Regions from separate parts of the Paenibacillus ottowii genome, predicted to be linked through region 1. Evidence: a T-box and tRNA genes for the amino acid it is inferred to sense, from the RefSeq annotation. Region 1 holds a T-box; the other holds one or more tRNA genes.

The links. The T-box of region 1 lies ahead of tyrS (tyrosine--tRNA ligase). A T-box ahead of a tRNA ligase gene usually reads a tRNA of that ligase, here a tRNA-Tyr.
Region 2: it encodes a tRNA-Tyr, which carries the amino acid that the T-box ahead of tyrS (tyrosine--tRNA ligase) is inferred to sense. The anticodon was not compared.

What each region holds. Positions count from the first base shown of each region.
Region 1 is NZ_CP191577.1:1,230,002-1,245,275, reverse strand. It holds gene ACQQ6X_RS05850 (glucose PTS transporter subunit IIA) at 1-17, shown strand, start outside; gene ptsP (phosphoenolpyruvate--protein phosphotransferase) at 14-1,759, shown strand; gene ACQQ6X_RS05840 (type 1 glutamine amidotransferase domain-containing protein) at 1,894-2,430, opposite strand; gene ACQQ6X_RS05835 (hypothetical protein) at 2,769-3,215, shown strand; gene ytxJ (bacillithiol system redox-active protein YtxJ) at 3,317-3,667, shown strand; gene ccpA (catabolite control protein A) at 3,766-4,773, shown strand; gene ACQQ6X_RS05820 (5'-methylthioadenosine/adenosylhomocysteine nucleosidase) at 4,887-5,585, shown strand; gene ACQQ6X_RS05815 (GNAT family N-acetyltransferase) at 5,598-6,230, opposite strand; gene acsA (acetate--CoA ligase) at 6,478-8,193, shown strand; gene ACQQ6X_RS05805 (transglycosylase domain-containing protein) at 8,320-11,343, opposite strand; T-box leader at 11,479-11,747, shown strand; gene tyrS (tyrosine--tRNA ligase) at 11,812-13,065, shown strand; gene ACQQ6X_RS05795 (AraC family transcriptional regulator) at 13,262-14,128, shown strand; gene rpsD (30S ribosomal protein S4) at 14,207-14,806, opposite strand; gene ACQQ6X_RS05785 (sensor domain-containing diguanylate cyclase) at 15,243-15,274, shown strand, end outside.
Region 2 is NZ_CP191577.1:4,408,091-4,423,364, reverse strand. It holds rRNA gene rrf (5S ribosomal RNA) at 139-255, shown strand; tRNA gene ACQQ6X_RS20665 (tRNA-Ala) at 338-413, shown strand; tRNA gene ACQQ6X_RS20660 (tRNA-Asn) at 418-493, shown strand; tRNA gene ACQQ6X_RS20655 (tRNA-Ser) at 497-588, shown strand; tRNA gene ACQQ6X_RS20650 (tRNA-Glu) at 608-679, shown strand; tRNA gene ACQQ6X_RS20645 (tRNA-Val) at 689-764, shown strand; tRNA gene ACQQ6X_RS20640 (tRNA-Met) at 775-848, shown strand; tRNA gene ACQQ6X_RS20635 (tRNA-Asp) at 874-950, shown strand; tRNA gene ACQQ6X_RS20630 (tRNA-Thr) at 965-1,040, shown strand; tRNA gene ACQQ6X_RS20625 (tRNA-Tyr) at 1,045-1,130, shown strand; tRNA gene ACQQ6X_RS20620 (tRNA-Trp) at 1,138-1,211, shown strand; tRNA gene ACQQ6X_RS20615 (tRNA-His) at 1,230-1,302, shown strand; tRNA gene ACQQ6X_RS20610 (tRNA-Gln) at 1,312-1,386, shown strand; tRNA gene ACQQ6X_RS20605 (tRNA-Gly) at 1,393-1,464, shown strand; tRNA gene ACQQ6X_RS20600 (tRNA-Cys) at 1,476-1,550, shown strand; tRNA gene ACQQ6X_RS20595 (tRNA-Leu) at 1,562-1,640, shown strand; gene ACQQ6X_RS20590 (hypothetical protein) at 1,949-2,071, opposite strand; gene ACQQ6X_RS20585 (MarR family transcriptional regulator) at 2,231-2,752, shown strand; gene sufC (Fe-S cluster assembly ATPase SufC) at 2,733-3,509, shown strand; gene sufD (Fe-S cluster assembly protein SufD) at 3,533-4,840, shown strand; gene sufB (Fe-S cluster assembly protein SufB) at 4,884-6,281, shown strand; gene ACQQ6X_RS20565 (NifU family protein) at 6,595-6,834, shown strand; gene ACQQ6X_RS20560 (TetR/AcrR family transcriptional regulator) at 7,275-7,832, shown strand; gene ACQQ6X_RS20555 (MFS transporter) at 7,975-9,201, shown strand; gene ACQQ6X_RS20550 (LiaF transmembrane domain-containing protein) at 9,329-9,640, shown strand; gene ACQQ6X_RS20545 (PspA/IM30 family protein) at 9,729-10,397, shown strand; gene ACQQ6X_RS20540 (PspC domain-containing protein) at 10,405-10,890, shown strand; gene ACQQ6X_RS20535 (PspA/IM30 family protein) at 10,890-11,594, shown strand; gene liaF (cell wall-active antibiotics response protein LiaF) at 11,743-12,390, shown strand; gene ACQQ6X_RS20525 (sensor histidine kinase) at 12,407-13,486, shown strand; gene ACQQ6X_RS20520 (response regulator) at 13,464-14,114, shown strand; gene ACQQ6X_RS20515 (hypothetical protein) at 14,188-14,667, opposite strand; gene ACQQ6X_RS20510 (YwmB family TATA-box binding protein) at 14,915-15,274, shown strand, end outside.

The sequences.
Region 1 (15,274 bases):
GAGGGGTAGAAACATGATAGAAGGCATCGGCGCCGCAGCAGGTGTGGCCATCGGGAAGGCATTTGTCCTGCCGAGCTGGGAGTGGGATTTACCTGATCAAAAAATGGATACGGTAGATCTTGCGAAGGAATTTGAACGATTGTATGAAGGAATACGTACGTCCAAAAGTGAAATCCAGTTTATTAAGGATGAGTTTCGAGAGATGGTGGGAGTGGAGGAATCCAGCATTTTCGATGCTCATCTTGCGATATTGGAAGATCCGGAATTTATGAACGAAATTAGCGGCATTATTCAGCGTCAGTACAAGGCAGCCGAGGTGGCTGTGAAGGAAGCTATTGATCATTTTGTGACAATGTTTGATTTGCTGGATGATGAATATATGAAAGAGCGGGCAATCGACATTAAGGATGTGGGGAACCGACTGCTCAAGCATTTGCTGGGCGCACCGGAAGTAACTCTTCCCAAGGATACACAGCCCTATATCCTGGTAGCCAAGGAGCTCTCGCCATCTCAATCAGCCCACTTGAATCCTAGCTATGTGCTAGGGATTGTGACTATGAATGGTGGTAAAACATCGCACTCTGCGATTATGGCCCGCGCGCTTGGTATTCCACTCGTTTCTGGATTGGAGAGCAATTTGAATTTGCCCGTTCAAACCGGAGATATGATGGTTGTGGACGGAGACCTGGGTAGGGTGTATGTAAACCCAGAAAAATCCGTAACAGACCACTATATCATTTTGCGTGACGAGCAGCGACGCAGAAAGGAACAGCTTCAGGTGCTCGCTTCTGTAGAAGCTGTGACCAAGGATGGAACCACGCTGAAGCTGGCGGCCAATATTAGTTCTGTCAAAGAGCTGGAGGCCGCTTTGAAGCATGGAGCGCAAGGTGTAGGGCTGTTCCGCACGGAATTTTTATATATGGATCGTAAATCTGCTCCTGATGAAGAGGAGCAGTATCAAGTATATCGACTAATAGCCGAAAAGGCAGGGAATCATTCCGTGGTAATTCGTACATTGGATATCGGCGGTGATAAGCCGCTGGATTATCTTGAACTTCCAGAGGAAGAAAATCCTTTTTTAGGGTATCGTGCGATACGGATTAGTCTGGATTGGAAGGAACTGTTTAAAACGCAGTTGACTGCAATTTTGCGAGCCAGTGCAATGGGGAATATCAAGGTCATGTATCCGATGATCTCATCCGTGGAGGAGGTCCGCCAGGCAGATGATCTTTTGAAAGAGGCTATGGCGGATTTGGATGCAAGAGGGCTTGCCTATAATCCCAACATACAGCGAGGGATTATGATTGAGGTTCCGGCTGCGGCGATGATTGCAGATCTCTTGGCAGCTGAAACCGACTTTTTTAGTATCGGAACAAACGATCTTGTGCAGTATGTGCTGGCTGTGGACCGTATGAATGAGCAGATTGCACATATGTACCATCCATACCATCCAGCTGTACTTCGAATGCTGCGTATGATTGCACAAGCGGCACATCAAGCCGGAATTGATGTGAGTGTCTGTGGTGAGATGGCTGGGGATGAACGATCCGTTCCACTTTGGCTGGAACTGGGAATACATCAGCTCAGTATGTCCCCCCAATCTTTGTTGCGGGTCAAGCATCGAGTGCTGAATACGACTACATCTGAAGCAACGGCAATCGCTCGTGCTTGCTTCGGCATGTCCACTGGTGCGGCGATCGAAGACAAGCTGACTGCGGCTAATATCAGCTGTACTCCGGCCGGACCCGGGCGGCCCTAATATTTTAATATCCGCATTGCTTAGATCGCTCGGACGAAAAAGCACCTTCAAAACCATTTTATTCATGGTTTGAAGGTGCTTTTTTGATCTAGCCATACATAAGTTTACTCAAGTCCTGTGTCGGGTTACATATCTTATTTCTGAGTGTGATTAGCTAATACATCGCAGAACGCTTTTCCGTAAGGTGGAAGATCGGGCGGTCGACGAGCGGATACAATGTGTCCGTCTGTCACAACAGCTTCATCCTTCCAGATCGCTCCTGCATTTTCCATATCATCACGGATACCTGGCGTGGAGGTGACCGTGACACCATCCAATATTTTAGCTGAAATCAGTACCCAGCCTGCATGACAGATTTGTCCAATGGGTTTATGTGCGGCATGAAACTCCTGTACAAGTTGAATAACCTTGGGGTAGCGGCGCAGTTTATCAGGCGCCCAACCGCCAGGGACAAGAATACCGTCATAATCGCTACTATTCAGTTCTTCAAAGGCATATTCTGCTTCGGCAGGCACGCCGTATTTTCCAATATACTTTTTACCTTTTTCAGCACCGGCTAAATGTACCTCCGCGCCTTCTTCACGAACACGGTACACCGGGTACCATAATTCCAGATCCTCGAATTCCTCATCTACGAGAGCAATGACCTTTTTTCCGGTAAGTCTTGACATCTAACCATCCTTTCCTGCGCCACATCGGACACCCTTGTTCGTAGTCTGTACTTTTACATCTTAAGAAAAAGTAAGCCCAAAGTCCATTCCTTCGCAGTTTCTCAGGTTAGAAGTCGCTCTTTTACTACAATCACCGTCATTTTTTGACTCTCCAATGCCTTGGTAATTTGTTCATTGCTGCAATCTGTGGAAGGATTTGAGACCCCAAAGTCGAAATAAAAAAAGGTATGATAGATTTTATAGAGTTAACAAATATTTTATAGACTAGTAGATAGATATATCTGGATATCAGAAGAGATCCTTATATAGTTTGATCCTACGTAATGAGGTGGTTAAAAGTGCATAAGCAATGCCAATGCGGTGAACCGATGGGACTGGAATTGCGAAAGGTAATATATGCGAGTAAAGTTGAGATTTTGCATGTTCCTGTATTCTCATGCCCGTCATGCTTTTCCAGTGAGGTTCTGCAGCATGTGACGAAGGACATTAAGGAACTTTTACAAAGTCTAGGAAGCAAACCTGCGCCCCGGCGAATATCTTTTGCTCGCAACAATGAACTGGCAGAAATTATTCGCAAGCTTATACTGGAGGAAGCGGACAATCCCCATGTGGATTGGCAATCCGCTTTGGAGGAGCGAATGGAGCTTCGGATTAATCTCTTACTGGATCTTTATCGCTATGCGAGAAGCCTAGGAGATGAAGATTGGATGAGTGATGTAGAGAAAAGATTGCTTCAATTATCCGGTTTTACCAGTAAATCGGTATTAACGAATACAAAAAACTAAAAAATATGAAAATTTTCATGGTCACCATTGGATTTTACATGTTCTTTTTGTTACGATGTGAATAGGCCATACGACAAGACACAGAAAGGAATGTATATCCAATGGCGACGATGACGAAAATGACTACTATTCAACAATTAAATACGGCTCTGGAAGCGTCATCAGATAAACCGTTACTCCTCTTTAAGCATAGCACACGTTGTCCGATAAGTGCAGGCGCATATCAGGAAGTGGAATCTTATTTGGAAGGGGCTTCCGACGAAAATATTGAATACGGTATCATTTATGTAGTAGAAGATCGACCAGTGTCCAATGCCGCCGCGGACAAGCTTCAGGTGAAACATGAATCCCCGCAGGCCATTTTAATCAAGGACGGGGAGGCTGTCTGGCATACATCCCATTCGAATATTACAGCCCGTGCACTCCACGATCATCTCACTTATGTAGAATGAGTGCTGTCGTTGCATAAAGTAGTATTTTGTCGTATCATGGTTCTAATTAGTTGATCTAGGATTCGGTTGAAAATTTATTGGCAATGGAGAGAAGGAATGTGACGGTAACGATCTATGATGTAGCTCGCGAAGCTGGGGTCTCAATGGCGACAGTGTCCCGCGTAGTTAACAATAATCCTAATGTAAAACCTCAAACTCGCAAAAAGGTGTACGAAGCAATCGAACAATTGGGATATCGCCCAAATGCGGTAGCTAGAGGTTTGGCCAGCAAGAAGACAACAACTGTTGGCGTTGTTATTCCGGATATATCGAATTCAATTTTTGCAGAAATTGCGCGCGGTATTGAGGATATTGCAAATATGTATCACTATAACATCATTTTATGTAATGCCGACAAGCGGAAAGAAAAAGAAATCCGCGTTATCAATACGTTACTTGAAAAACAAGTCGATGGACTTCTGTTCATGGGCGGCACAGTAACGGACGAGCATATTCAGGCATTTCATACAGCTGCTGTCCCTATTGTTTTATGTGCAACGAGTGATGAAAAAGGTAGCTATCCTTCGGTTGATATTGACCATGAAGCCGCTGCGTTTGATGCAGTTAACACGTTGATCCGCCATGGACACCGTCAAATCGCAATGATCAGTGGCACGCTTCAAGACCCTGCAAATGGCTATGCACGTTTCCAAGGCTACAAGAGAGCGTTGGAAACAGCTGGAATTGATTATCAGGAAGATCTCGTGCGAATCGGGAACTATCGTTATGAATCCGGTGTTGAAGCTATGAAATACTTCCTCGGTCTGAAGAAGAAACCAACTGCTATTTTTGCCGCTACGGATGAAATGGCCATTGGTGCGATTCATAGCATTCAGGATGAGGGACTGAAAGTACCTGACGATTTTTCGGTCATCAGTGTTGACAATATTCGTATGGCCTCCATGGTTCGTCCTCAGCTGACAACTGTCGCGCAACCGATGTACGATTTGGGTGCGGTAGCGATGCGTTTGTTAACCAAGCTGATGAAAAAGGAAAACGTGGAGAACTCTCGCGTTATTTTGCCGCATGAAACCATTTTACGGTTATCAGTTAATTATTTAGACTAGGTATAGTGCCAAATAGGATACACCATCGATGAAAGCTCCTTTGACGGAGCTTTTTTCGTGGATACATAGCTTCTTGTGCTATCATCATCAAACTAAGAAACGAGGGAAACGTAATGAGCCGACTTTATGGATTAATGGGTGCAATGGATGAAGAAATTGAGTTGCTGCTCTTAGCGATGACGGAAGCAAACAAGACGACCAAGGCGGGGATCACCTACACTACCGGAATAATTCACGGGCATAGGGTAGTCGTCTGCAAGTCTGGTGTGGGCAAAGTTAATGCTGCAGTAACAACACAAATCCTGATTGATCATTTTGGCGTAGAACAAATTATATTCACTGGAGTGGCAGGGGCAGTGCACCCCGATTTAAACATTGGGGACATTGTCATCTCATCAACATGTATGCAGCATGACATGGATGTAACGCCTTTGGGTTATGCCAGAGGGGTCATTCCTTATCAAGATACCTCCGAGTTCGCGGCCGATCCCGCTCTAGTCCGCCTGGCTGAACAAGCCTGCAAATCGTTTGGTGATCGCTATATAGTCGGAAAAGTACTTTCCGGCGATCAATTTGTCGCAAATCGTGAGATAGTAACAGCATTACATCACGAAATGAACGGTGCTTGTACCGAAATGGAGGGCGCCGCAGTAGCTCAGACAGCTCATATGAACGCTGTGCCTTATGTGGTCCTACGATCTATGTCAGATAAGGCTGATGGATCAGCTCACGTAAATTATACTGAGTTTACGGTAGAAGCTTCGCATCGTTCGCACCGTATTGTGGAGTTCATGCTCAAGCATTTGGACTAATGATATGATTTTTTAATACATGAATCTTCGGACAAACCGGATACGGTCAAACTGTTCTCTTGATTCGAGGGGTACATCGTCTCCCATTCTTACCATCAGGCAGTTCGCCGGATGTGAGCATATTTCAGGATCATCCGTAGCGTACCATACCATATTTACGGTTTTCATCAGGCGTTCCATCATGCGGCGGTATTCCCATACGGAAAGACCGCTGCCTTTTAAATCCCAATGCCAATAGTATTCGGTCGTAAAAATAATATAGGATTCGAGCTGGCCGTCCTCAAAGGCAATCCGAATCATTCGGCTGCCCAGGCCCAGCCCTCGGTAGTCATCGGCTACCTCGACAGCTCCGAGTTCTAATAAATCCTTCATACCAGCTTCTGACCAGCGTTCCATCTCATCTGGATAGTGAAAAGTCACGTATCCCAGAAGAGTTTCTCCATCATGAGCAATGATGATTCTGCCTTCTGGCAGTTCTGAAATTTCCACTAGCGCGTTGAATTGCTCTTTGGGTTTACGAAAGGCGTCCAATTGCGTATGCATTTGAAATGACCGCAGTCGATCAGCGGATACCGGTCCTTCTACATGAATGGTTTGTCCGTTATGATCCAGTGTGTCCGAGTGGTACAGTTTTAAATGCTGCATGTGTGCGACCTCCTTGTTTGCCGTCAGTAGCTCTTCATACCCCCTACTTATAACAAAAAAACAAATAAATGAAAAGGATGGTCGTCACATCCTAAACTATGATATACTGATTTAGACACGAAATGTTCACAATTAAGTGCTTTTAAATCAATCCACAAATTAAAGGTGATCATTGGCATCATTAATTATGTAAGCGCTATTTTGTCCTGTGTAATTCTCATTATTCTATTGTGAGGAGGCTGAATGCATGAAGATCGATGAGCTCCAGGCTGTAGTTCCCACATCCAACATGGGCCCTTATGAACAAGCTTACAACAACTTTCAGTGGGAAGATGTAGAACGTCATTTTACGTGGTATGAAACAGGCAAAGTGAATATGGCACATGAAGCGATTGACCGACATGTTGAGGAAGGTCGGGGAGAGAAAGCAGCACTTTTGTATTGTGACGCAAACCGTCATGAAACCTATACTTTTTCTCAGCTCCGTGCCAGCTCCAACAGGTTCGGAAATGTGCTGCGCAAATACGGTATTGGTAAAGGAGAGCGTGTGTTTATATTTATGCCGCGTTCACCTGAGCTGGTCATTAGTATGCTAGGTGTTTTAAAGGTAGGGGCTGTTGTCGGTCCATTATTTGAGGCGTTTATGGAGACGGCGGTTAAGGATCGCTTGCAGGATAGCGGAGCGGTGGCATTAGTAACCACACCTGCGCTTCTTTCACGGGTAAAACGTGAGGAGCTTCCTGAGTTGCGGCATATTTTTGTGGTTGGTAACATGGACGAACGGGAACAGGGGATTATTGACTTTGAAACGGAAATGCTTATGTCCTCAGAAGAGCTTGAACCCGAATGGTTGAGTCGTGAAGATGGATTAATTATTCACTATACATCAGGCTCAACGGGCAAGCCCAAAGGCGTATATCATGTGCAAAATGCAATGATTCAGCATTATTATACAGGGAAAATGGTGCTGGATCTGCGGGAAGATGATGTGTATTGGTGTACTGCTGATCCTGGCTGGGTTACGGGAACGTCATATGGCATTTTTGCTCCTTGGTTAAATGGAGCGACGAATGTCATTCGTGGAGGCCGTTTCAGCCCAGAGGACTGGTATCGTACGATTGAACGTCACGAAGTGACGATTTGGTATAGTGCTCCTACGGCGTTTCGGATGCTGATGAGCGCAGGGGAGCAGGTTGTTGCCAATTATGATCTCAGCAGCTTGCGGCATGTATTATCCGTTGGGGAGCCACTTAATCCCGAAGTGGTGAGATGGGGGTGGCAAGTCTACGGACAGCGTATCCATGATACTTGGTGGATGACGGAGACAGGAGGACAGTTGATCTGTAATTACCCAGAGCTGCCGATTAAGCCGGGCTCGATGGGAAAGCCACTCCCAGGTATTCAGGCAGCTATTTTGGACGACAGAGGCCAGGTGCTGCCTCCTAATAGGATGGGACATTTGGCGATTCGTACACCATGGCCATCCATGATGAACCGTATATGGAACAATCCAGACAAGTTCCAGGAATATTTCCGTTTTCCCGATTGGTATGTATCCGGCGATTCGGCTTACATGGATGAGGATGGATACTTCTGGTTTCAGGGAAGAATTGATGATGTCATCAACTCCTCCGGAGAGCGCATCGGTCCTTTTGAGGTCGAAAGCAAGCTCCTGGAGCATCCTGCTATAGCCGAAGCTGGAGTCATTGGGAAACCAGACACTGTACGAGGAGAGATCATTAAAGCTTTTGTCGCCCTGCGTGACGGCTATACAGCGTCGGAAGCGTTACAACAGGATATTTACCGTTTCGTCAAGGAAGGGCTGTCTGCTCATGCTGCTCCGCGTGAAATTGAGTTTAAAGAAAAGTTACCCAAAACCCGTTCCGGTAAAATTATGAGACGTGTGCTGAAAGCCTGGGAACTTAACCTGCCTACAGGTGACTTGTCTACTATTGAGGATTGAATTACTGCATGTTTGCAATAAAAAGGGAGTCTCTATAGCCATTATAGCTATGGAGACTCCCTTTTTATTAGGGGAATTTCATTCATCTTCACCCAAAGTATCGTTTCCTGCTTTTGTCTTCCATTATTATGGGCGAACCGCTCCAGAAGGAGCCGATTCCCCTATGGCATTTATGGAAGTAACACGGAACCAGCCTTTGGGCTTGCTGCCCGCTTTATACTCAAAGCTGGTAGATGCGGTAGAGCCTATGTTTTTAAAAGGCTCCGCACCGCTTTCACTGTAATATACGTTATAGCCTGTTATAGCGTCCGCGGGCTTTCCTGCACTCCATTGGAGCGCTACAGACTTGCCTGCGGCTTTAGCTTGGGGCTGACCAGGAGCAGTAGGAACTTCCGTAGGCTGCACCTCTGTTCCATCTCCCACGCCCGGAGCGTCTGGTGACTCAGAATTCGCAGGGGGTACTACAGGCGCTGTGTCTGCTTTGCTGCTTGGTCCAGACTCATGTCCTCCCACATCAACGGCGGTCACATAGTAGCTTGCGCTGCTTCCCCCAGGGCTATCAGAGAAAACCTTGGAGTCGTCAGCCATGACAACCTTGCCAAGCCGTTGGAAGCTGCCCCCATCTGTGGAACGATACAGACGGTAACCTACAACATCGCTATTTCCGCTGGGGCTAAAGCTGATTATCGCCTTGCCGTCACTATAACTTACGCTGACACTAGAAGGAGCGTTAGGAGCTGCTCCATCGTCCTTGCGTGGGTCAATCTGAGTAGGAGCTTCTTTATCTGCATCTTGAGGCAGGTAGTAAGACAACGAGTTATGTCGTTTCATCACTGTAAAGGCTTGCTGAAGCTCTTTAATCAACTCTGAGATCGGTTTTTCCCGTTTTCTAACAGTCCGTTCATACAACATATCATCTGGCGTACCATCACGTGGAATGTAATTTACACCTTGATAGGTAATGTATTTCGCACGGGTAACACCATTTTCACTGTTTTTGGGTAGATATTTACTGTTATAAATGTCTGAACCATAAGCGGAGGCTGTACGGCTTACAATACCGTCAGGTCGCTTGAAGCTGTCTGTTTGGAACAACTGAGAATCTTTAGCCGTTACTTCATTCATGATTAGAGCCCACAGACGGCGAGCCCGCTCTTTTTGTGCTTTCGTTTCAAGCTTATTGACAGGTTGCTTGTAACCAACCCACACTCCCAGCGTAACGTCAGGCGTGAAACCCTCAAACCAAACATCGGTGTAGGATTGCGTAGTGCCTGTTTTTCCGGCAATTGGAATCTTGCCAGATTGGTTAAAGTTACGCTTCACCAGTTTGCCTGTGCCTTCCGATACGGCTGTACGCAACATATCCGTCATCAGGTAGGCGGTTTGTGGTGTGAAGGCCTGCACAGGGTTAGGCTGATGCTTATATACAATATTGCCCTGTGAATCTACGATCTTTTCGATCATATAGGCATCATTAAACACACCGCCATTTGGAATGGCTCCATATGCATTGGTGAGCTCCTCAACGGTTACCCCATGAGCTAAGCCGCCAAGTACCCCTGTTTGGGCGTTGTTATCACTTGGTTCCAAGGTGGTAATACCCAGTTTTTTAGCAAAAGCCCAGGCTTTACTGATCCCTACCTTTTCGTTAAACAGCTTGAGTGCTATCGTATTTAGCGATTGATTCAGTGCATAACGGGCTGTGACCAATCCTTGATAGCGGTTGTTGGCATTTTTCGGGATGTGATACCCATGACTGCCATCCTTCAAAATAATAGGAGCATCATCCACAATCGTACCAGGCTGTACGAGTCCGCTGTCCAAAGCAGGCAGATAAGCAGCAATCGGTTTCATGGCTGAACCCGGCTGGCGTACCATCTGGGTAGCATAGTTCATTTGCTCCTTTTGGAAGTCACGGCCTTCCATCATACCGAGAATGGCGCCTGTTTTATGCTGAATTAGAATGGCGGCCGCTTGCTCGTCACCCTTGGTTTTGCTTGTAGCAGAGAAGTTGTCCTTATTTTCTGCGATTTGACGCATGGATGTGTACACGCTCTTGTCAATGGTGGTATATACCATATAGCCGCCTGTGCGAAGCTGCTGTTCCGCTTCTTTGAGCATGTCGTTATCATCTTTGGTTTTGGTAGCTGCACTGGCATTAGCTGCTTGACTCGGATTGGTGACAGACATAAGTGCCTGCGCAGCTTGCCGCTCTGTTTCCATCATAAGATATGGATAGGTGTTATAAGCCTTAACCGTACGTGGGGCAAGAGATTTTTGGATATCAAAAGCCATTGCTTCATCATATTGGGCTTTATTGATTTTGTTCTCCTCCAGCATTCGGCTGAGAACTAGGTGCTGGCGGTTGATCGCTCTTTTAAAGCCAGCTTCATTAAACTCGCCTTTACCGTTAAAAGCAGAATAAGAAGAAGGGAGCTGCGGTAGACCTGCCAGATAGGCAGCTTGGGCTACATTAAGCTTGTTCAAATCATTCTCATTAAAAATACCTTTGGCCGCTGCTTTAATACCAAAGACGTTGTAACCGCTTGATCCGTTACCAAAAGGTACCTTATTGAGATAGGCCGTAATAATTTGCTGCTTGCTCAGGAAGCGCTCAAGGCGCAGAGATAGCAAAATTTCTTTGACCTTGCGGTCATCTGTGCGATCAAGATTCAAAAAGACACGACGCGCAAGCTGCTGGGTAAGCGTACTCCCTCCAGTTTGTACGGATTCATGGAGTGCCTTTTGCTTCACAGCACGCAGTGTTCCTGACAAATCGACACCTTTATGCTCGTAAAAATGGTTATCTTCAATGGCAATGACTGCGTCAATGACGAGTTGAGGAATCTCCTTAAACGTAACAGGTCTTCGATCTTCCTCGGTTCGGAGCTGCCCGATAGGAGAGCCATCATTGAAATAAGCGAAGCCTGTAATGGCATTCTTATCTACTTCCTGTAGAATCATAGATCTGGAACGCACGGGCTCGTTTTTTACAATAGAAGCAACATAGCCGGCGGCGGTTCCTCCTGCAAATAGTGCTCCCATAAAACCGATGATGACGACCCACTTTATGACACGGCCGAGCCTTCGCATGGTTCTCCGTAAGCGGGAAGGCTTTGGCTCTGATACATTGTTTTTTTCTTCAACCATTAAGTCTTCCTCCTTTATAACAGCCATTATTATAGCATAAAATTACAAAATGAACCCATATGCTAAAAAGCCTGTCTTTTGGTGTCGTTGACTACACAAAAACAGTGTGTTATAAATAGGTCAAAGTAAATATCGTGAAAAGCAGAGAAAGACTTCAGTAGAAGGCGGAATCACGTTGTACAGAGAGCCGATGGGTGGTGCAAATCGGTAGCGTCCCACCTTTGAATTACCGTCTGGAGCTGTCTGGATGAATGGAAAGCTTTTGCAGGTTTGCGAAGCTGCCTATAGTAATCCGGTACCGGGTGTAGACCCGTTATTAGAATGAAGTGAAAGAAGCGTCTGTATTTTGGCATACGTTTCTTTAATTAGGGTGGTAACGCGAGCAGCTCCTTCTCGTCCCTTGGGATGAAAGGGGCTTTTTGGTTTGTTTAATAGTAATTTTTGGATAAAATTTAGGGGGAATTCAGGATGAAATGGGAAGAATTGAAGCCTGAGCAACAGGCAGAGGTAGAACGACAGCTAGAGGTGATCCGCCGTGGAGTAGCGGAAATTGTACCTGAGGATGAGCTGAAGCGTAAGGTGATCAAATCGGTTGTTAGCGGCGAGCCGCTTAAAATTAAACTCGGTCTGGATCCGTCAGCGCCCGACATCCACATCGGACATACAGTTGTTATGCACAAACTGCGCCAGTTCCAGGAATTAGGTCATCAAGTGCAGTTGATTATCGGGGATTTTACAGGCAGAATTGGTGATCCGACAGGTAAATCGGAGACCCGCAAGCAACTGACTGAGGAAGATGTTCAGCGCAACGCACAAACGTACAAGGAGCAAATTTTTAAGATCCTCGATCCTGAAAAGACAAAGGTATACTACAATTCCGAGTGGTTAGGACCGATGTCTTTTGCGGATGTGGTAACCCTGTCTGCCAAAGTAACGGTTGCCCGTATGTTGGAACGAGATGATTTTACCAAACGGTACCAAAACGGCTTGCCGATCAGCATTCATGAGTTCTTTTACCCGCTGATGCAGGGCATGGACTCTGTGGCTCTCCAAAGCGATATAGAGTTGGGGGGGACAGATCAGAAGTTTAATCTGCTGATGGGTAGAACGCTGCAAAAAGAATACGGAGTGGAGCCGCAGGCGACTATTACGTTACCACTGCTTGAAGGTCTTGATGGCGTTCAAAAGATGAGTAAAAGTTTGGGGAACTACATTGGTGTGGATGAGGAGCCAAATGAAATTTACGGTAAATCCATGTCTGTTCCTGACGAGCTCATGCTGAAATATTTTGAACTTGCAACGGATATTACCAATGAGGAACTGGCAGAACTGGCGAAAGGTGTTAAGGAGGGTTCAGTACATCCGCGTGATGCCAAAATGAAGCTGGCCGGAACATTGGTGCGCATGTACCACGGTGAAGAGGCGGCGGAAGCAGCCAAGCAGCATTTTGTGACTGTATTCCAACAACGCGCGCTTCCTGATGATATTGAAGAATTCACTCTAACAGCAGATCAGTTGGATGAAGGCGGCATTCGTGTAATCCAGTTGCTGACTCATCTAGGCTTTGCAGCATCTAACGGTGAGGCCAAGCGCAGTATTCAGCAGGGTTCGGTCAAAATTAACGAAGAGAAGTGGACCGATGTGAACGAAGCATACAAGCCGCAGGAAGGCGACATTGTACAGGTAGGTAAACGGAAATTTGCTAAAATCAAGCTCGGATAATTAAAATACATTTAAAAGCAGCGTTGAGATTGATTTCGTATCTCAGTGCTGCTTTTTTTATTTCTACCAAGTGAAAAGCCATGGTAAACTTAGCACAAATAATCAAACAAGTAGGTAAAGAGTTTTACATAATGAATATGTGGGTTGCCCAATGTTAGGTGTAGGCTAGATAAATACAAGTACAGGGAAGGATTATATGGACTATTTTAAACGCATTCAGTGTGCGATTGAGTTTATCGAATTGAATCTTCGGGAAGATTTAAAAATTACGGAAATTGCTTCACAAGCCTACTTTTCAGCTTTTCATTTTCAACGGGTTTTTCAGGCCATTTCGGGTTTTACAGTTCAACAGTATATAAGAAGGAGAAGGTTGTCTGAAGCGGCTAAACGGCTAAAGCAATCCAATCACAAGGTATTGGACATTGCTATTGAGTATCAGTACAACTCACAAGAAGCTTTTACCCGTGCTTTTGAAAAAAGTTTTGGGATTACCCCTGGGAAATATCGTAACTGTGATATTGAGCTTTCTGGCCAAAGCAAAATCAATTTTCTGGATTATCAAAAAAATATAACGGGGGAATTAGATGTGAACAAGCCTGTGATACTGCAACTCGAAGCGACTAAAATTGTAGGATATGAATATAAAACAAATTTGAATAATGAGCAGCACTATAAAGAAATTCCAGGATTTTATGAACACTTTGGGGCAAATGAATATTTCATGTGTATTCCGAATAAAATCGCACCGGGAATGTCCTATGGGATTGCCTGCCGATTTGAAGACAACGGTGCTTTTTCATTTGTGGTGGGTGAGGCAGTTGAAAAAGAGTCGGAAGAACTGGAAGAGGGCTTCATATATATGGAGATTCCAGCAGGCAAGTATGCTGAGTTTGACGCTTCAGGTTCAAATGGACGTGTTCAAAATATACGAGACTTCATCTACGGCACATGGCTTCCTAATTCTAATTTTGAACGGAGGGAAGGGCCTGACTTTGAAATTACGGACGTCATGAATTCCTATCCTGATCATTTGAGTATGAAGGTATTTATCCCCATTGAGTAAACCCTCAGGCATGATGGTGAGGGAGATATAAAAAAGCACCCGAATGTATTCGGGTGCTTTTCAGTGCTAATCCAAGGATTAGCGGTTGTAGAATTCGACGATTTGTTTTTCATCGATATCTTGGGACAATTCTGCACGCTCAGGCAAACGGATGTATTTACCTTCCAGAGCTGCGTCGTTGTACTCCAGGTAAGCTACCAAGTGGTTACGGTTTTCCAAAGCTTCTTTGATGGAAGACAGGGAACGACTTCTTTCACGAAGACCGATCACGTCGCCAGGGCTTACTTGGTAAGAAGCGATGTCAACTTTTTTGCCGTTCACAGTAACGTGACCATGAGCTACCAATTGACGTGCGCCTGCACGGGAATTAGCAAAGCCAAGACGGAATACAAGGTTGTCCAGGCGGCTTTCCAGCAAGAACATAAAGTTTTCACCAGCGATACCGTGCATGTGTTGAGCTTTGTTGAACAGAGTACGGAATTGTTTTTCACCCAAACCGTACATGTGGCGCAGCTTTTGTTTTTCTTGAAGCTGCATACCGTAGTTACTGATTTTTCTCCGTTGGTTTGCACCATGTTGTCCCGGAGGGAAAGGGCGTTTCAATTCTTTACCTGTGCCGCTCAGGGAAATACCGAGACGACGGCTCAATTTAAATTTAGGACCAGTGTAACGTGCCATTATAGAGTTAACTCCTTCATAATTAAAATTTGAGTTGGGGCTCTCTTTGCGCTCCAATTTGTTCGGCGCTACCGAGTAAGGTAAGACGCACTACTGACAGAAAAGTTCAGCCGCTGTCCTGTCAGCAACAAATAAGATGAGGGTGACACAAACTGTTACGCCCAAAATTTAAGATCCGCACAGTAGATAGTTCTGCCGTACAGTCTTTTTCAATAATATATATTATATGTAATAGTGGGTCAATGTCAAGAAGAGAAAAAGAATGAAAACGTCAAAATTTGTCGATAGGGCTTTAGAACTAAAAAAGTGGGACGAATTTCTGAAAAATGGATGCAAATTTCTAAAGTTGAGAGTAAAATAGATCATATTATGAGCTATAGTGGTGTATAGCCGCTGTCTTGGTACAGCTAATTTTGCTGTGAAGGAGCGCCTTAATATGTCGGAATTTTCAACAACGGATCAGCAAAC
Region 2 (15,274 bases), 2.4 Mb from region 1:
GCGCAAGGAAGTTTCGGATCCAGTTTTCAGGGTGGAAGCATGGCATCATATAAGTTCGAGTAGCTTATATGAGGCAAGCGAACACACAGCATTTGGCGATGCTGTTCCTGAGTAAAGTATTTGCAAATCAAATACATGTTTGGTGGCGATAGCGGAGGGGTTCCACACGTACCCATCCCGAACACGACCGTTAAGCCCTCCAGCGCCGATGGTACTTGGACCGCAGGGTCCTGGGAGAGTAGGACGCCGCCAAGCATAACCCCCTTATCTGGGGATTTTTTTTCGCCTATAAGGCTAACCTCTACATATTCAAAATTTCAATTCTTATCTTTAAGATGGGGCTATAGCTCAGCTGGGAGAGCGCCTGCCTTGCACGCAGGAGGTCAGGGGTTCGATCCCCCTTGGCTCCACCAATATTCCCTGATAGCTCAGTTGGTAGAGCACTCGACTGTTAATCGAGTTGTCACAGGTTCGAGTCCTGTTCGGGGAGCCATATGGAGAGGTGTCCGAGTTGGCCGAAGGAGCACGATTGGAAATCGTGTAGGCGCCAAAAGCGTCTCGAGGGTTCGAATCCCTCTCTCTCCGCCAGCTCTTATAAAATAAATATGGCCCGTTGGTCAAGGGGTTAAGACACCTCCCTTTCACGGAGGTAACAGGGGTTCGAATCCCCTACGGGTCATAGTAGTATGGAGGCTTAGCTCAGCTGGGAGAGCATCTGCCTTACAAGCAGAGGGTCGGGGGTTCGATCCCCTCAGCCTCCACCATATATAATAACGCGGGGTGGAGCAGTTCGGTAGCTCGTCGGGCTCATAACCCGAAGGTCGTAGGTTCAAATCCTGCCCCCGCAATTAGTTTCCTATTGGAAATGCCTCTGGAACTGTGGTGTAGAGGCCTAACATGCCTGCCTGTCACGCAGGAGATCGCGGGTTCGAATCCCGTCAGTTCCGCCATTTTAACTTAATATGCCGGTGTAGCTCAACTGGTAGAGCAACTGACTTGTAATCAGTAGGTTGGGGGTTCAAGTCCTCTCGCCGGCACCATTTTGGAGGATTAGCGAAGTGGCCAAACGCATCAGACTGTAAATCTGCTCCCTTACGGGTTCGGTGGTTCGAATCCATCATCCTCCACCAGTTTTATAGGGGCATAGTTTAAAGGTAGAACAACGGTCTCCAAAACCGTTGGTGTGGGTTCAATTCCTGCTGCCCCTGCCAATTACTTCTTTTCCTGTGGCGGTCGTGGCGAAGTGGTTAACGCACCGGACTGTGACTCCGGCATTCGTGGGTTCAAGCCCCATCGGCCGCCCTTTCTTATTGGGGATTAGCCAAGCGGTAAGGCAACGGACTTTGACTCCGTCATGCATAGGTTCAAATCCTATATCCCCAGCCATCTTATGCGGACGTGGCTCAGCGGTAGAGCATCGCCTTGCCAAGGCGAGGGTCGCGGGTTCGATTCCCGTCGTCCGCTTTTTATACTCTGGCGCCATAGCCAAGTGGTAAGGCAAAGCTCTGCAAAAGCTTTATTCCCCAGTTCAAATCTGGGTGGCGCCTCCATAATTAAATATGCCGGCGTGGCGGAATGGCAGACGCGCTCGACTCAAAATCGAGTGGGAAACCGTGGAGGTTCGAGTCCTCTCGCCGGTATTAACTAAAAGAGTTCATTAGAGACATTCTCTAATGAGCTTTTTTTATTTGAACTTTAGTACCCCACTCATTGCTTGAGCTGAAGACACCTTTGAGTTGTATTCCAAATGCGAATAAATATTTGCCGTTGTTGCATAATCGCTGTGGCCTAACCATTCCTGAACTTCTTTCATGCTTACCCCTAATACATCTACATAAATATACTCCAGGTATTCAAGACAATAAGAATTGTCAGAAGATAAGCGATTGAAGCATAAAGTCTGCGAACAGACTTTTGCTATTACCGGATGGAGTAGCCGCTTTTACTCTTACAGCATATCTTCGTTTTCAACCGCGAGTGCTTGTCCTTCCATATGATAAATTTCCTGGCTTCCTGAAGCAAGATTTCGGCTCTTTTCTTGGTTTGCCGATGACAATGGCAACAAATTCATGAACAGCGCCTCCAAAATTGCGTCACATTTAACACAATTGATATTGATTATCAATATCAATTGTGTTAATATGATTTTGTTTACTAGTGAACAAAATATAATCTAATGGTGACACTGAACTTGATCTGCAACTATTACAAGAGAGGGGAGATTGGGAAATTGGAGTTTCAAAATCATTTTAAAGGTCATCTTTACGAGCAATATATTAAAATGCTACATCTGAATGAGCTGTATACTGAACAAGAAATTAACTCGTTTCGGCAACAGGCTAGAAAGTACCAGATTGACATGCTCTCCAACAATATTACTAGTGTACACGTTATTGATTGCATTGGTGATTATGAACCGATAAATCATACCGGGATTGTGGAGAAGATGGGGTTGTCCAAAGCTAGCATTACTAAAATTAGTGCAAAGCTGCTGGAAATGGGCTTCATTATGAGAAGTCAACTGAACAGCAATCGTAAGGAGGTTTACTTTAGTTTAACGGATAAGGGAAGACACGTTTATCATTTGCATAAAGAACTGCACAAAGAAAAAGAAGAAAGGTTTTACCAATTCATTGAATCCTATTCAGAGGCTGAGCTGCAGACTATTGCAAAATTTATGAGTGATTTGGTGGCGCGTGCCGAAGAATACACCGAAGGGAAGTTTACGATAAATGACGACATTAAAGATTGAGGAATTAAGATCCAAGATTGAAGGGAAAGAAATTTTAAAAGGGCTCACACTGGAGATTCATGGCGGAGAGATTCATGCGATTATGGGGCCTAATGGGACGGGAAAAAGTACATTGGCTTCAGCTTTAATGGGCCATCCCAAATATGAGGTTACTGGCGGTAAGGTGACATTGGACAATGAAGACCTTCTGGAGATGGAGGTGGATGAGCGTGCTCAGGCAGGCTTGTTCCTCGCTATGCAATACCCAAGTGAAATTGCTGGCGTGACCAACTCGGATTTTCTCAGAACTGCCATCAATGCACGGCGTGAAGAAGGTGATGAGATATCCTTAATCTGTTTTATCCGTGAAATGGAGAGAAAAATGAAGGGGCTGGAGATGAACCCGGAATTTATGCATCGTTATTTGAATGAGGGATTCTCTGGCGGTGAAAAAAAGCGGAATGAGATTTTGCAAATGATGCTGCTTGAACCCAAGTTTGTGATTCTGGATGAAGTGGACTCAGGGCTTGATATTGATGCACTGCGTATTGTGGCCAATGGCGTAAATGAGATGTGCAGCCCGGATAGAGGCTTTTTAATCATCACCCATTATCAACGACTGTTGAATTATATTACCCCGGATTTTGTGCATGTCATGATGCAAGGCCGGATAGTTAAATCTGGCGGTCCGGAGCTTGCCCACCGTTTGGAGGCTGAAGGGTACGATTGGGTGAAGGAGGAACTTGGGATTACGGATGAGACGGTAAGTGAAGCCTAAAAGCCGGAGAGGAGGAACAGCACATGGATATACAAGCTAGAGTTTCAATGAATGTGGACGATTTACGCGCATGGTCAAGGGCTAAGGATGAACCTCGTTGGCTGATTGAACGCCGCGTTCACGCACTCGAACTGGCAGGGACGCTGGAGTTGCCTAAAGTGGAGAAAATCAATCTTGAAAAATGGGATATCTACGAAAGTGGAGATTACAAAGCTGAGAATGCGTGGTCTAGTTTGGAGGAAGCGCCGGAGGTTGTTCGAGGTTTGGTTGCTTCTCCGGTGAAAGGCGGACTAATCGTTCAGTCCAACTCGGATGTAGTGTATACGAAATTGTCCGAGAGCTTAGCCGCCCAGGGAGTCATTTTAACGGATCTGCATACTGCGGCAAAAGAGCATGAGGAGCTGGTTCAACGTTATCTCTTTCAGGCAGTAAAGCCAGAAGAACATCGTTTATCTGCTGCACACAGTGCCTTATGGAGTGGTGGCGTTTTTCTATATGTCCCAGACGGTGTAGAGGTTGAAGCACCTATTCAAGCGATCTTTCTTAACGATACAAGCGGTGTGTGTTTTGCTCCTCATGTCTTAATTGTGGTAGGGAGCAACAGCAAGATCACTTATGTGGATAATTGTGTATCGAGTGGTGATGATGTCAAGGTATTGCATAACGGTGTGACGGAGGTCTTCGCGGGGGCGGGCTCAAAGGTGCAAGTAGCTTCGGTTCATCAGCTTGCTGCAACTACAACAGATTTCACCCAGCGACGGGCGGTCGTTCTTGCTGATGGGGGTGTGGAATGGATTATCGGTGAGATGAACAATGGTTATACCGCCAGCGATACCAAGACTTTGCTACAAGGCAACGGGGCAGTCTCCGACAATAAGGTGATTGCTATTGGCACGGGCAATCAAAAATCGAGCTATACAACTCAAGCTCAGCATTTTGGCAGAAGCTCGGGAAGCCAGATGATTACGCGTGCAGTCATGCTTGAAGAAGCTACGTCCATTATCAACGGCATTACAAAGATTGAAAAAGGTGCAACCCATTGTGATGGTCAGCAAACAGAACGTGTGCTTATGCTAAGTCCTAAAGCTCGCGGTGATGCCAATCCGATCCTGCTGATAGATGAGGATGATGTAACCGCGGGTCATGCTGCATCCGTGGGGCAAGTAAATGCAGAGCAAATCTATTATCTGATGTCGCGCGGGATATCACGAAGTGAAGCCGAACATCTTGTTATTTTCGGATTTCTCGCTCCTGTCATTTCGGAGATCCCGCTGGAAGGTGTTCGCAGTCGCCTAAAAGATTTAGTGGAAAGCAAGCTCGGTAGATCATAGCAAATCAAAATGAATCTTGAAAGGTTAAAAAGGAGTGATACTAATGGCTAAAAAAGCACCAGATATGGGCGAATATAAATATGGGTTTCGCGACAAGCACCAGTCTATTTTTCAATCTGGAAAAGGTCTGACGGAAGAGATTGTCCGGGAAATATCCCGGATCAAGGAAGAGCCGGAGTGGATGCTCAATTTTCGGTTGAAAGCTTTGAAGCAATTCTACAAAATGCCGATGCCTGAATGGGGAGCGGATTTGACTGGGCTAAATCTTGATGACATCCAGTATTACGTTCGCCCTTCTGAAAAACAGGGAAAGACCTGGGAGGAGGTTCCTTCCGAGATCAAAGCAACCTTTGACAAGCTGGGAATCCCTGAAGCGGAGCAAAAGTTCCTGGCGGGCGTATCCGCTCAATATGAGTCGGAAGTAGTTTATCACAGCATGCGGAAAGAACTGGAGGATCAGGGCGTTATTTTCCTTGATACGGATAGTGCATTAAAGCAATACCCCGAAGTGTTTAAGCAACATTTTGGGACGATCATCCCTCCCGCCGACAATAAATTTGCGGCGCTTAATAGTGCGGTTTGGTCAGGCGGTAGCTTTGTATACATTCCGAAGGGTGTTCAGTGCGAGGTTCCTATACAAGGTTATTTCCGTATTAATTCTGAAAATATGGGTCAATTCGAGCGGACATTAATTATTGCCGAAGAGGGCAGCTTTGTCCATTATGTTGAAGGATGTACAGCACCTATTTATAGTTCCAGTTCTCTGCATAGTGGAGTTATTGAAATTATTTGCCGAAAAGATTCCCGTGTCCGTTACACGACCATTCAGAATTGGGCTCCTAATATCTACAACTTGGTAACCCAAAGGGCTGTGGCAGAAGAAAATGCCACAATGGAATGGGTGGACGGCAACATCGGCTCCAAGGTAACAATGAAGTATCCGGCAGTATTATTGAAAGGACGGGGAGCCAAGGGGTCCATCCTGTCTATTGCCGTAGCCGGTAAAGATCAGCATCAAGATGCTGGCGCGAAGGTAATTCACCTTGCTCCCGAGACAACTTCTACGATTATATCCAAATCCATAAGCAAGCAGGGCGGAAAAGTAAACTACCGAGGGTTGTCCAGCTTCAGCCGCGATTCCGCAGGGTCCAAGTCCAATATTAAGTGCGATACGTTGATATTAGACAACATGTCAACATCAGATACGATTCCGTACAATGAAATTAAAAACGATCAGATTACTTTGGAGCACGAGGCAACAGTATCCAAAGTGTCCGAGGAACAATTGTTTTACTTAATGAGCCGCGGGCTTACAGAACAAGATGCTACACAAATGATTGTAATGGGCTTTATTGAACCGTTTACCAAAGAATTGCCAATGGAATATGCCGTTGAAATGAATCGGTTGATTCAATTTGAGATGGAAGGAAGCATCGGTTGATTCATTAATTTAATAGATCGAACCTTTATCATTCTTTAAAGAGGTGCTAGTAATGAAGAAAAATAATTCGGACGATTCAGAACTAGCTCAAATTACTCGAGAGATACGAAAACTTCAGTTCTGCCTTCATATGCTGTCAGGATTGAGCGCAAGTTGTGGTGTGATGATACCTTTAGACTCTATTCATACGCTTATAAGGGAACTTTCGGATCAAGAGGTTACTCTTAGGCAAAAAGCAAAGGATCACTCAGACGATCTAGGATGAAAAAAGGTCTGAATGACGGTTGGTAAAACAATGGGAGGAGTTGACATAATGGATGAAAATGGAGTTTTATTCGATGAAGTATCGGAAGTTCTTCTCAAACTACGTCCTTTCTTACTGCGTGACGGTGGAGATGCTGAACTGGTCGAAGTTGAGAACGGTATAGCAAAATTAAGATTTTTGGGAGCTTGCAATGGTTGCCCAAGTGCTACGATTACGTTAAAGGTTGCTATTGAGCGCGCAATTCTTGAGGAAATTGATGATATTAAAGAAGTTGTACAAGTATTCTAAATTCCTTGATACTGAGCAACTGAGTTAGTCCTGTCGCAGACCATAGCTACGGAAGTTGATCCCGCTGCTCAATACCAAAGTACATCGACAGATTATCTTGCGGGTCGAATTCGACGAGCAGCGCTTTTTTTACTTCATTAAACAAGGCATTATCGAGATTTATTTCGGTATCGAGTGGGAAACCGTGGAGGTTCGAGTCCTCTCGCCGGTATATACAAAAGGATGATAAAGTGCTTTAAAGCATTTTATCATCCTTTTTACTATTTGCATTCTCGATTTTGACAACAAAGCTAATCTGCTGCCAGATTAATGGAAGATAGGAACTTCGTATAGTTTCTTTTCTAAATAGATATTTGACTGAGACTTTGATGTTATTGTAGGATAGTGGTACTAGAAAAACAATTATAGTTTATTAAGTGTAAAAGAAATGAGGAATGCATATGCAAGAAAGAATTTTGGAAGCTTTTGTAGAGGAAGTTCATGAGAATGGCTTGAAATTTACGATGGATGATCTTGCGAAAAGACTGGCTATCAGTAAGCGGACGTTGTATGAGAATTTTTCGTCTAAGACGCTTATTTTGGAGACGCTTATTGAGCGTACCAATGATGATATGATTCGAAAAACGGAGCAAATTATCCAAGATAATGAATTATCTTTGTTAGAAAAAATAAAACAATCGATTAGAGTTATGCCGTTGTACTATAAGTTTTATGATTTGAGAATATTGGATCAGATGAAAAAGTATTATCCTGAGCAATGGAAAAAGGTAAATGCAGATTTAAATGATTGGTCTCCAATTAGAACATTAATTCAGGAAGGTATCCGAGAAGGAATTATCGTGAACAAAAATGAAGCTTTGATCATGAAGCTGATTATTGATTCAGTGAATCTGACGCTTGATCAGCGGTTCTTTCTGGATAACAGTGTGACGGTAGAGGAAGCTACTTATTCCATTGTAGATATATTGTTATTTGGGTTAGTCGAGAAGCAAAAGTAGTCTAATAATATATGCCTATAAAAGGAGGGCTTTTTTTATAAGAAAACTAAAAAAACAATTTAAGTTTTTTTGTTTTTGAAGTTGGGATACTGAAAATTTACAAAGGATAAATAAAATGTTCTTGAAAAGGAAGGGTGGAAACATGTCTATTCTGACAAGGAATCGGGGAGCAATGCTGTTATTGATGCTTAACATTTTTTTAGCATTTATGGGGATTGGATTGGTTGTTCCCGTGTTACCGAAATTTATAAGCGAGCTAGGGATGAACGGTTCTTCAATGGGACTGATGGTTGCAGCTTTTGCGCTGACGCAGCTTTTATTATCACCCTTATCTGGAAAATTGTCTGACCGTTATGGACGTAAAAAGTTGATTGTTTCTGGAATGATCATCTTCATGCTATCAGAGCTTGTTTTTGGACTAGCGAGTTCTGTTCCTACCTTATTTGTTGCGCGAATCTTGGGCGGGGTAGGAGCAGCGTTGCTCACTCCTTCTATAATGGCCTACGTCGCTGATGTGACCTCATTTGAGGAAAGAGGCAAGGGGATGGGGATGATCAATGCAGCAATTAACACAGGCTTCATCATCGGACCAGGAATTGGCGGTTTGCTAGCCGCCTATGGAATACGTATTCCTTTCTTTGCAGCGACAGGAGCTGCAGGAATAGCGGCTATTTTGTCTCTGCTCGTGCTGCCTGAGTCTTTAAGCAAGGAAAAACAACAGTACAATAGAGAACTTCCGCGTCAAAAAGAAAACCTTTTACAGCAATTTGCAAAGTCCTATCAATCTCCGTATTTCATGGGCTTGCTCATTGTATTTGTTGTTGCTTTTGGGTTGGCGAATTTTGAAACGGTATTTGGACTGTTTGTTGATCATAAATATGGTTTTACACCGATGGATATCGCCATCATTATAACGACAGGCTCTATTTTGGGAGCAGTTGTCCAAGCGACTATATTTGGATGGATCATTAACCGTTTTGGTGAGAAAAAAGTAATTCACCTTTGCTTGGCTATCGGAGGACTGTTTATTTTTCTAACTTTATTTGCCGAACAGTACGTGATGATTATGCTGACGACCTTCATCATTTTTCTGGCTATGGATATTCTTCGCCCGGCAGTAAGTACTTCTCTATCGCGGCAGGCCGGAGATGAGCAAGGCTTTGTGGCAGGCATGAACTCATCCTATACCAGCTTGGGTAATGTGATTGGACCATTAATTGCAGGACTGTTGTTCGATGTTCATATTAATCTGCCTTATATGGTTGCAGCTATAGCGTTACTAGCTTGTCTCGTCCTTTCACTACGTTCCAAGCAAGCGGGTGAACAACACTCGATAGCCCATACAGCAGAGCAACGTAGAAGCGGTTAGCCGCAGGTCTATATTCACCCCCGACTTAGGTCTAGGTTTAAAAACCGTCTGGGGTCCGTTTTGCCAAACGCTAGGTCAGCGTACAATAAGAACATAAGCAAGACACAGTGAAAGGCGGTGAGAAATAATGAGAGTTAACAAAGGAAATGGGTTAGCCATTGTACTGATCGTGTTGGGTTCGATTATGCTGCTCGGTAAGTTTACTCCGTTTTTCGGTCACTTTGTAGGACATCTGATTGGTTACTTAATTCCGATAGCCATGATTATGCTGGGGTACTACGGTGTGAAAAGAGGAAATGCACTCTTCGGCTGGATCGTGCTTGTGCTCGGGGTACTAATTTTACTGGGCAAGCTGTCCTGGCTGATTGGACCACTGCTGGCAATCGGGTTAATCATTTTTGGTGTATCCATGCTGAGTGACCGTAGAAGACGCTACTAATTGGGACAGTTTGAGGAAACAGAAAAATGTACGAAAGCAAAGAGTATGAAATGATGAAAATACGAAATTGTGAAAGGAGTAGACGCCAATGAGTGTTTTTCGAAGAATGCGTGATATTACGGTAGCAACCTTCAATGAGCATTTGGAACAAAGTCAAGATCCGGTCCAACTCATTGACCAGTTCCTATATAATACCCGCCAGGAAATCGCCGAGGCGGAAAAGCTTCATCAGCAGTATGCAGTGCATACAAGACAAATGAAGCAGCAGTTGGATCATGCATTGTCCATGCAGGCCAAACGGGAGGAACAAGCGCTTCTGGCCTTGAAAGCAGATGAAGAACACGTTGCAAAGCTAGCCCTTCAGGAAAAAATGCTGTATGCAGAAAAAGAAGAGCAGTATAGAGAACTGTGGGAGCAGAGCCGTGAATCCTTACGTGAATTGGAGCAGCAGCTGGATACATTAAAGACAGAATACGAGACAGTTCACAGTAAGCGTCAATATTATGCTGCACGTGTACAAACGTTGAGACTCCAGCAGCAAATGAACGAACGGGCAGGTACATACGGCGGACGAAATGTTCCCCGAATGTTCAACCGCTTGGAAGACCGGGTAGCTGATATGGAAGCAGAAACAATGAGTCTGCGAGATTTGCGCCGGGGTGAGGAGTATACGAGGGATGCTCACAGCGGTGGATCGCTGCTCGAACAAGAGTGGGCGAGACTGAAGAGTAAGCTGAACAACAACGGGAAGGAGTAAGTTAATTATGACCCGAATTTACCGATCAAGCCGGGATAGAGTATTAACTGGAGTATGTGGCGGTCTTTCTGACGCAACAGGAATGGACTCAACTTGGATACGTATTCTGGTTGTGATCAGTTTCTTTATTACAGCAGGCACCACATTTATGATTTATGTAATTGCTGCGTTAGTTATTTCCAAGGAGCCAAGATCTCCTTACGATGGGGGATTTGGTCCAGATAGCGGTCCCTACACCCATCAAGATCCACGCTATTATGGCGGTAGTAGTACTAGAACACAGTATGGACAAGGAAATGGTTACAATCAAGGCGGCGCATACGGCAACTCGAACGCGTTTGGTCAGGATGCCCGCTATTCATCCAAATTTAATACAGGGCACAACAGTGATCTGGATTCCATGATGGAAGATATCGAGAAAAAAGCAATGAAAAAGGAACTGGAAGAGTTACGTAAAAAAGTAGAGCAATTCGAGAAGGGAGAACGTAAATAATGGGAATCTTTAAAAGAATGAAGAATATGACAAGAGCATCGGTGAATGAAATGTTGGATAAAGTGGAAGATCCGATTATCATGTTAAATCAGTACTTGCGCGATATGGAGGCAGAAATTCACGAAGCTGAGGTAACAGTCGCCAAGCAAATGGCAAATGAGCGTCGCATGAAGCAGCGCTTGGAAGAGGCTGTACGTGTATCCAATGAGCGCGAAAAACAGGCCGAATCTGCATTGCGAAATGGCCAGGAAGAAGTAGCTCGCAAGCTGCTGGGCGAGAAGATTTATTTTGTGCAAAAGCAGGATGAATACCGCGACTTGCACACTCAAGCCGAGCTCCAAGCCAAAGAACTGGTACAGCAGCTTCACGGAATGAAGGATGAATTCTACAAAATGCGCAATAAGCGTAATGAGCTGGTATCCCGTGCTCAAATGGCAAAAGCCAAAAAGCAAATGTCGCAAATCAATAGCTTGCACACGATTGAAAGCGGGTCTGCTTCGCTGGGCTTCCACCGTATGGAGGAAAAAATCATGCAAATGGAGGCAGAAGCTGACGTACTGCGTGCCCCTTATCGTCAAGCACCAGGAGAGACTTATGTTAATCCCGCAGAGGCCGAAAAACAATTTAAAGTGGATGAGCAGCTTCAACAGTTGAAGTCTAAAATTCAGGCAGGTGCAAAACCTGTAGATATTAAGAAGGACTAACTACTCGGAACTCAAACATTATGATATGCTGTATAGATGGACACTGATCAATCATAGTGCTCAATCTGTATGGTTCAGGAAGCCATATGGCGATATATTACGCCACTATGGCTTTTCCTTCCTGTATAAACAAAAAAGGGGGTGCAGCATGGAGAGAAAAAAATCGGCCTTGGCACTGGCAGGGATTGGCATCGGGATTATCATTTTATTCGGTCAGTGGATTGGGTTCCTCTCTGTGGTTGCACTGATCCTAATGTTGGCAGGAATATATAAGATTCGCAATTCCAAAATCAAAAAGGGCTATACGATGCTTGCAATTGGTGCCGGTCTGCTGGTGCTGGATCATTTGTTCTTGTTTGTGGTGATCACCTTGGCTTCGCTGGCTGTGTTCTATTCACGTTCCAGGAAGCTGCATAAAGGTCAAAGCTCCATATTCAAACACAATTTCATATCCAATCATAAATGGGATGAAGTGCCGTGGAGCTTGCGCAGTACAAGCATATGGCATGTGGTTGGTGATGTGGATGCCGACTTGACGCTGGCTCTTCCAGAGGAACGTGAGCCCGTCGTATTTTTACAGGGGATCTTCGGTGACATTGACATCACGCTGCCGGATAATTACGGTGTAGAGGTAGAGATGTTCGTATTGTTCGGGCAAATTCAGTTTGACCGGGATCATGAGGCGGGGATGCTCAATCGACTGGTGTGGAAGTCTCCTCATTTTGAGCAGAGTGAATATAAAGTGAAGTTTGTCGTTTCGTACTTGGCGGGCGATGTCCGCATTCGATTTTATTGAATCAGGAGGAACCGGGATGAATCACAAGAAAACGTCCAACATGGTAACCCGCAGTATGGGTGAAGGTATCCTCCTGTGTGTTGTTGTGGGCGTAGTTGTTTTTTATATGCTGTATACATATGGATATGTGAAGTCGTTCCCAACCTGGGGGATGATACTGAAAGTAGCAGGCGCCGTTATACTGGTGTTGATTGGCACAGGGGCAATGTACGGATTTTATGAAAGCTATCGCTTTAAAACCAGGCTGGAAATGCTGAGAGAGACGTTGCTGATGTGGGAAAAGGGAACTCCTGCCCGTGAGTTGCCACCCTTGGGACATGATGAGCTGGGTAGACTAGGAGAGCAGTTGGAACGGATCGGGCGTAAATGGCAGGAGCAAGTTACGTCTTTACAACGTTTATCTACGGATAATGCTCAGTTGGCAGAACAGGCGAGGATGACTGCGATCGTGGAGGAACGGCAACGGCTGGCCAGAGAGTTGCATGACGCCGTATCGCAGCAATTGTTTGCTATTTCCATGACAGCAACGGCAGTGGGCAGGACACTGGACAAGGATTTTGATAAAGCGCAGCGTCAAGTTGCATTAATTGAAGAAATGTCTTCCGTGGCACAATCCGAAATGCGGGCGTTACTACTTCATTTACGACCTGTCTATTTGGAAGGGAAACGGCTTGAGCAGGGTTTGCGCGATTTGGTACAGGAATTACAGGCAAAGGTACCAATGGAGATTGATTTTGAGATGGAAAGCGGAGTACAGTTGGTTAAAGGCATTGAGAATCACTTGTTTCGCATTGTTCAGGAAGCGATGTCTAATACATTGCGTCATGCCAAAGCAACTCGTATGGAAATTCGTATTGTACAACGCCCGGATTCTATCAGGCTGACCATTCGCGATAATGGTATCGGTTTTGAGATGGATGAGAAAAAGCAGACATCCTATGGATTATCTACAATGCAGGAGCGGGTCAGTGAAATTGGGGGAGCTATTCAGTATATAACGGCTCCAGGAAAAGGGACACGGATCGAGGTGTCTGTGCCAGTTATTTATGATGAAAGCGGAAGGAACGATGATCATGGAAACGGAATTACCGATTAGCGTACTGTTGGTAGACGACCATGAAATGGTACGGATTGGGCTTGCAGCAGTGCTGGGTACGGAAGAAGGGATTGAAGTGGTCGGCGAGGCCGGAAGCGGAGAAGAAGGCATACGATTAGCTTCAGAATACAAGCCTAATGTGATTTTAATGGATTTGGTCATGGATGGCATGGATGGCATCGAGACAACACGTCAAGTGACACGCCTGCTTCCAGAGACGAAGGTGATTGTGCTTACGAGTTATCTGGATGATGAGAAGATGTATCCGGTCATTGAGGCAGGTGCATTCAGCTATTTGCTCAAAACGTCTCGTGCTTCCGAGATCGCGGATGCGATCCGTGCAGCTGCACGCGGGCAGTCCGTATTAGAGTCGCAGGTGGCCTCTAAGATGATGAATCGGTTTCGCCAGCCACAGGCTGAAGCGCCCGCACATACGGAGCTAACAGACCGTGAGATGGAGGTTCTTCGCTTATTGGCACAAGGGAAGTCCAACCAGGATATCGCCGATGAACTGATTATCGGGATTAAGACCGTAAAATTTCACGTCACGAACCTTCTCGCCAAATTAGGAGTGGAAGATCGCACACAGGCGGCAATCTATGCCTATAAAAACGGCTTAGCAGAGTAGACTGTAGAATGACGAATACAAAGAACCGGAGACGATGTATAGTCCTCCGGTTTTTTGTTATTCCGTAACATCATTAGATTAGGAGGAATAAAAAGGCGATTAAAGCCAGATCTAATGCAAGCCCTGCTCCGTATCCATATCCATATCTGCCGCGATAGCCTGCTCTGCCGTTTCCATACCCCCCGTTTCCATAACCTCCATTTCCATATGAGTCAAATGCACCTACGTTATTGGGAAAGTATGGATTTAGAAGTTCGTCCGGTGGTTTATTAAAGGAACTTAGCTTGGCAGAAGAGCGAGCTTTGTTTTTAGAATTCCTTTGTTTCTTTTTAGAGGAGATTTTTTTAGCTTTTTGTTTAGCTTTGTTACTGTAGTTTCCGGCAGCATAGAGACTACCAGGAAAGGAGGAAGGATATCCGTTCAACATCAGCTTGCCTTTGCTACACCCACTTAAGATGCCGATGTGTCGTGTACCATCACGCATAACGGCACAGACCATCCGTCCGCCATGAGGTGCCACACTGGCTTCATTTATTGGATAAATGGGAAACATGATTTCACCTCTTTTGGTGTAAGATGCGTTGTGATCATAGTTTATTCTTACAGTGTCTTCGATGTATGGTCGAACACCCAGTGAGCAGACGAATATTTTTGAAAGGTTGTGCTGACTACCTCTACGTATAAAACCTCTGACAACGGACATACTATTGATAGATTCATAGATTTGAATCGAGCTAAAAAAGAAAGCATTTCAATACAGTATGTGGGGACCTAGTGGTTATGGAGGGGGAGGAATGGCCATGTTAAAAGTAGGGATGATTAAAAAGGGAATGATTGCGATTTTGGTAGTAGGAACGGTGTTGGTACTGGCTGGATGGCGTTATGGAACTCTTCAGACAAACAGCAATGACTCCCGTGAGGCAGAAACAGCTTTAAGCTCGTTGTTAAACATCTCGGATCAAACCCCGGGTACACTGGAGAAGCTGGTTGTAAAATGGCAAGGAGACTGGATTCCTAATCATGAAGATCCGGCAGAGATGGCGGCACAGTTAGCTGATCAGCTAAATCTACCCACAGCAAGCAAACTTGTAGAAAATGGGCACACTCTTTACCGTTCTGTTCGTGATCATGAGGATTTAAAAATTCGTTTAAATATGATG